Pelodictyon luteolum DSM 273: one gene and its partner. Each later gene encodes a partner of the first gene's protein in a complex. Links are inferred from orthologs where the notes say so. Each region holds a gene or a part of one and is shown on either strand. Other genes may lie near its edges.

Evidence for each region. The genes of interacting proteins can lie anywhere in the genome.
Region 2: the proteins of mrdA (region 1) and rodA are in contact, whole or in part, in a crystal structure (PDB 6PL5), measured with the Thermus thermophilus proteins. The link is inferred for Pelodictyon luteolum DSM 273 from one-to-one orthologs. Residues at the interface, in WP_223903432.1 of Thermus thermophilus: Arg4, Ile5, His6, Leu8, Ala9, Phe12, Ala15, Leu16, Leu19, Gly20, Arg22, Ala23, Trp24, Leu26, Gln27, Val28, Tyr31, Tyr34, Leu36, Leu43, Thr45, Asp47, Lys156, Gln157, Gly158, Ser160, Val184, Leu201, Glu202; in WP_223903423.1 of Thermus thermophilus: Phe161, Val165, Phe168, Val169, Leu172, Pro198, Tyr199, Glu202, Tyr211, Arg212, Asp213, Gln220, Val221, Gln223, Ser224, Ile226, Ala227, Ile228, Gly229, Ser230, Gly266, Phe267, Val270, Leu274, Tyr277, Gly278, Leu281, Phe285, Leu289, Arg297.

Annotation. Positions count from the first base shown.
Region 1 is NC_007512.1:666,939-669,916, forward strand. The notes cover bases 74-2,978. They hold mrdA (penicillin-binding protein 2), read right to left. Parts: upstream 2,526-2,978; coding sequence 621-2,525; downstream 74-620. Other genes in these bases: PLUT_RS02970 (FAD-binding oxidoreductase), read right to left, coding at 74-631; PLUT_RS02980 (hypothetical protein), read right to left, coding at 2,529-2,978. Outside these bases: more of PLUT_RS02970, read right to left, coding at 1-73. UniProt on the Escherichia coli protein: Catalyzes cross-linking of the peptidoglycan cell wall. Responsible for the determination of the rod shape of the cell. Is probably required for lateral peptidoglycan synthesis and maintenance of the correct diameter during lateral and centripetal growth.
Region 2 is NC_007512.1:1,936,345-1,939,261, forward strand. What follows is about bases 1-2,844. They hold rodA (rod shape-determining protein RodA), read right to left. Parts: upstream 2,113-2,844; coding sequence 889-2,112; downstream 1-888. Other genes in these bases: PLUT_RS08925 (MiaB/RimO family radical SAM methylthiotransferase), read right to left, coding at 1-123; PLUT_RS08930 (hypothetical protein), read left to right, coding at 391-837; era (GTPase Era), read left to right, coding at 2,210-2,844. Also shown: more of era, read left to right, coding at 2,845-2,917. UniProt on the Escherichia coli protein: Peptidoglycan polymerase that is essential for cell wall elongation. Also required for the maintenance of the rod cell shape. Functions probably in conjunction with the penicillin-binding protein 2 (mrdA).

The sequences.
Region 1 (2,978 bases):
TCTCAGCGGTATAGTATCCTGCATTGTGTTTCGTCGTTCCGGGCATGCGGTACCGTGGGCGGTGGAACTCCCGGTGTTCTCCGGAGGGGAGCTCAAGGCGGAAGATGCCTTGGGCATCGGCACGATGCTCTCCCCTTTGGAGGCTGAGCATGTCGCCTTCAGGCAGGAGAATGGTGATGCGCTCTATGTGGCGGCGCGTGGCTCCGTATTTGAAACTTCTTGCCCCGGAGGAGTTGTTGGCGATGGTGCTGCCGATGAAGCAGAGCTTTTCAGTGGGGTCCGGCGGATAGAACCATCCTGCGGCTTCGGCTTTTTTCTGCACATCGGCGAGCATGGCACCAGCCTGAACCCTCATGATCGCTTTGCCGGGCTCTGTCTGCCGCGGCTCGCCGATGGCGTTGAGCTTTTCCATGGATATGACGTGTCCGCCGAGCGGAATCCTGCCTCCTGTCGTGCCGGTTCCGTTGCCCGATATGGTATAGCGCCGGCCGAGAGCGGCGGCCTCACGCAGCAGCGCTGAAATCTCCTCCGGGGTTTCCGGTATGTAGACCCCTTCGGTATGGCCTGTTTTCAGGTTGCTGGTGTCTTCCAGATAGCTCTGTATGGATGCAGGGTCCTGTTTATGGATCATGGGGTGCAGGTTCAGCCGTTGCCGCTTCCGGAGGGGGCGGTGCGGTTTCAATGACAGGAAGGGACTCCCCGAGCGAGTCGGGGGATGTTTCCGGCGTAGGGCCGGATACTGTGAGGGAGTCGGCTGCGGGGGGGCTGGGCAGCACGGGATGCAGGTAGTGCTGGATGAGCTTTCCTGCGATCGGCGCCGAGATGGTGCCTCCGAATCCTGCGTTCTCCGCCAGGACGGCGATGGCGATTTTGGGGTTGTCGACCGGGGCGAAGGCAATGAACCAGGCGTGGTCCTTTCCTCCCGGGTTCTGTGCCGTGCCGGTCTTTCCCGCAACCCTCACTCCGGGCACTGCGGCGAGCTGGCCGGTACCTTCCCTGACGACCTCCTCCATGCTTTCACGGATGAGCCTGAAGCTCGCCTCCGATACCGGGACAGGTCGGCTTAGGCTCGGCAAGGGGACGAACCTGCCGGTTTCGGTATCGCGGTAGCCGCTTGCGATATGGGGCTGGTGGAGGGTGCCGCCGTTGGCGATGGCTGCAGCGTAGGCCGCCAGCTGGACGGGTGTGGCGCCGAGCTCTCCCTGCCCGATGGCGAGGCTGACCAGGTACCCCTTGGTCCAGCGCCCTTTTCCGTAGCGGCGGTCATAGTATGCAGTCGATGGCAACAGCCCGCTGCGCTCGCCGGGCAGGTCGATGCCGGTCTCAGTCCCGAACCCGAACATGGCCCCGTACCGGGTCCATTCGGCAAATCCGACATCGAAGATGAGTCTGTAGAAATAGAGGTTCGAGGATACGGTGATTGCGCGCCGCATGTTTACCCAGCCGTGCCCCCTGCCGCCATGGCTGAGGAACCGCCGCCGGCCGTAGGTGAAGACGCCGTTGTCGAGTACTTTTTGCTCGGGATCGATCCTGTTTCCCTCGAGGGCGGCCATTGCGAGCACCATCTTGTAGATCGAGCCGGGGGGGTAGACGGCCTGCACGGTCCTGTTGAAGAGCGGTTTGCGGGGGTCACTGATGATTGCGCGCCAGCCGTCGGGATCGGTTGCGCCGTTAAAGGTTTCCAGGTCGTACCCGGGGGCGCTCTCAAGCGCCAGGATCCCTCCGGTGGACGGATCGATGGCGATGATTGCCCCTGATTTGCCGGTGGCTTCAAGGAGCTCCCCTGCGAGCTGCTGGAGCCCTGAGTCGATGGTGAGGTAGAGGTCGTCTCCTCTGACGGCGGGAATGTCGCTCCGGCCGTCGTCGTACTTGCCGGCGTAGCGCCCGAGCGGGGTGACCATTTCAAAACGGGCGCCTTTCGTACCTTTCAGTCGGTCTTCGTACTGCTTTTCAAGCCCGCTGAAGCCGATTTTGTCATCCTGGGCATATCCTTGCAGCACCAGCTCGGCGACATCCTTGCGCGCGATCTGGCGGAGGTAGCCGAAGAGGTGCGCTCCGTAACGGGAGTCGGCGTATTTGCGTTTGTTCTCCGCTTCGATGAGGACTCCGGGCAGTTCCCAGAGGTTTTCGCCGAGCCGTTCAACGTCCTGGCTCTCAAGGTCGCGACGGAGTGTGACGGCCGAGAACCGGTTGAAGTTCCGCCCCCTCTCGATTTTCTCCGCGACTTCCTCCATAGGCCTTCGGATCAGCCATGCAAGGGCCTCCGTTCCGGAATCGTTGAACTCTGCCGGGATGACTTTAACGGAGTAAAGCGGTCTGTTGTCGACCATGATGATGTCGTTGCGGTCGATGATGCGGCCCCGGGGGGGCTGGATCCAGACCCTGCGGATGCTGTTCGACGAGGATATCGAACCGAGTTTCTGGAAGTCGAGCACCTGGATCCAGAAAAGCCGGCCGAGAAGGACGGCGAAGATGGTCACAATGAGGATCGAGACGATCCTGGTGCTGTGCTGCAGTCTGTCCATCGATCAGTCTGAAATTGTATTTTTCAGGATGAGCAGGTTTGCCGCAAATGCAAGCACGAGGGTGAAGAGTGTTGCCAGAAACCCGAGCACGACGATGCGGTACAGGGGAGAGAGTCCGAGCGGGTTGAGGCCGATGGCCAGGACGGTATGCGAAACGAATGCAGCAGCGGCCGTTGCCCCGTATATGCGCCGCATTTTCTGGCTGGGGGTGGCATGGCTGTCGCGTGGGATGTGGAATGAGCCGGCCATAAAGCCGCCCGTGGTTCCCGCCAGCATATGGAGCCCCATGTCTCCCGTCATGAGGCCGCAGAGCATGCCGCCGAGAAAACCGAATCCGGTGCCGGCGTTTCGGCCGAGGGTGACGGCACTGAACCCGAGAAAGAGGGCGATGGCATCCGGGGCGGTATGCAGCAGGGTCAGGCGTGAAAACCCGAGTACCTGCAGGATGCAGAC
Region 2 (2,917 bases), 1.3 Mb from region 1 along the record:
TGCACCCTCTTCGGGACCGCACGCCACCCAGCCCCCCTCAACGAGACCCTGGAGAATGGAGGACGATTCTGCATAGTTCAGCTTGCAGCCAAGCGTCACGGCAGCAACTTTTTTATTGCACATGATGTGTTACAACATTTACGAAGTCCATGACGTATCGATTCGAAAACAAATCGATAACAATTTGATAACGATTCAGAAGCCGTTTACCAACAGAACAACAACGCTAAAGAAACATGATACAAACCCTCAGGCCCCATCGCCTGGATACACCATTAACACAATCGCTGTATAGCCAGAAAAGAATATTGGCTTGGAGACAGATTTACATTCTTATATATTTCGTCTGCAACGAATAACATATTCCAAGAACAAAAAGCATAACACACTATGGCACAGGATATCACATCACCGGACAAGTATGATCGCTTCATTCAGAAAATCGATCATTTCCAGTCGCTGGTTGAAGAGAAAAAGAATCTGCAGGCTAAAATAGCACAGATGCGTGATGAGTTCAATGCAACAATCCGCCCGCTCGAAAACGAGCTGGCCGGTATCATCCGCAGCCTTGAAACCAACCTTTCGCGCCTGGAAAGCGGCGCTCCCGTGAAAGCCAGTACCCCGAGGATTTCACGCGGACAGCTCGGCACCGCCGTAAAGGACCTGCTGCGCGCACATCCCGCCAAAGCCTTCAAGCCGAAAGAAATCGGCGATGCACTCGGAACCACAGGTGGCGCCTTCAGCGTCTGGTTCAACAAATACGGCGTGCATGACAACGACATCGAACGTATTCCTACCGGAAAGGAAGGAAAGCGGTTCCTCTACAAAATCAGGTAAGAACAAACGGTTCCATACCGGAAAAAGCGCGCTACGGTGCGCTTTTTCCGGTCAGTAGCCGAGGTTGCGCTTATTATGGAAAAAGTTGAGCGCCAGGCCCACCATGATCATATTTCCCACAAGCGACGACCCACCATAGGAAATAAATGGAAGCGGCACGCCGATGACCGGAATAAGACCTAGTGTCATGCCGATGTTGATGATGACATGAATCAAAAGCAATGAGACAAAACCGGCAAGCGTCAATTCCACGAACCGGTTTTTGATTGAAAAGATTGCCCAGATGAGGCGAAGCGTGAGGGCGGCAAAAAGAAGGATCAGTATCGCCGAACCGATGAAGCCGAACTCCTCGGCAATGACGCAGAAAATGAAATCAGTCCATTGCGCCGGAATGAAGCGCAGCTGGGTCTGGGTCCCTTCGAGAAACCCCTTGCCGAACAACCCTCCCGAACTGATGGCGATCTTTGCCTGCAGCGCATTGTAGCCAGCCCCCTGCGGATCCGACATCGGGTCGAGGAAGGTCTGGATCCGCTTCATCTGGTGCGGCTTGAGGATCTCGCCGGCGAACCGGTGCATGAACAACCCTGCAGCGAGGCCCGAACCCACCACACCGAGCTGGTGCAGCCTGAAGCCCTGCTTCTGTGCGATCATCACCGTAAGCAGCAGCACGCTGAGCCCCACGACAAACCATACACTGAAAAACCCGGTCAAGAGGAGAATCAGTGGTATGACGAGGATCATCAGGATGTAGATATCGAAGCCCGCCATGATGATCATCGGCGCGATGAAGGAGAGGGCGGTCAGTGTGGTGCCCATATCCGGCTGCAGCATGATGAGCAACGCGGGAAAAAGCGGGATGGCAAGGGCTGTCAGGAGGTGCGGAAGGGAGTGGATGTCGGTCTCGTCGTCCGACAGGAACCGTGCCAGGGCGAGGATGGTGACCATCTTGGCAATCTCGGATGGCTGGAAACTGAAGAAGCCGATCCGCACCCAGCTGGTCTGGCCGGCGATCTTTCTGCCGAATATCAATACGGCCACGAGCATCAGCATGCCGAGGATGTAGAAGATGTAGGACCCGTCCTTGATGACGCGTACGTCGTTATAGTAGACGAACACCATGGCAAGCACCCCGACGAGCGCCCAGGTCAGCTGACGGTAGAAAAGCGCCATGTCGCCCGAACCGTTCGTCGCGCTGTAGACCGCCATGAGCCCGAACACGACAAGTCCTGCGAGCGGCCCGAGAAGCCAGTAATCAACTCCATGCTGTTTGGTCATCACGCGTCGTCTTTCAATTTTTCATTGTCTCCGTAACCGGGTAATTTAGTATAGTAAACATTCACAGCACCCGCCAAAAATAACAAGGCTATCCTTCATGCCATCATCTTCATTCTCATGCGGTTTCGCCAGCATCATCGGACCCCCGAATGCCGGCAAGTCCACCCTTATGAACGCACTGCTCGACTGCAAGCTCTCGATTGTCACCCCGAAGCCGCAGACCACGCGCAAACGCATAACCGGCATCTACCACGATAAGCAGATGCAGGTTGTCTTCCTCGACACTCCCGGCATCATGGAACCCATGCAGAAGCTGCATGAAGCGATGCTTCTGGCAACCCGCGACACCCTTCGTGACGCCGATGTCATCATCGCCATGCTCCCCTTCAGAAAAAAAGAGGGGCCCTTCGACCGCGATTTTGCCGCGACACTCCAGAACGACTGGCTGAAAACATCCGGCAAGCCCATCGTTGCCGTCTTCAACAAGAGTGACCTCGTCACCCTTAAAGAACAAAGCGAAGCCGAAGCCTTCATCAGGGAGGCATGGAACCCCGCAGCAGTGTTGAGCATCTCGGCCCTGAAGGGGGTGAACCTCCCGGAGCTCCTCGAGGCTCTCCGGCCGTTCCTGCCGATGAACCAGCCGCTCTACCCCGAAGATGCGCTGAGCACTGCACCCGAGAGGTTCTTCGTGAGCGAAATCATCCGCGAGAAGATCTTCCTGCTGTACGGCCGCGAGGTCCCCTACTCGGCCGAGGTCGTCGTCGACGAGTTCCGTGAACAGCATGAGAATGACCCCTCCCGCAAG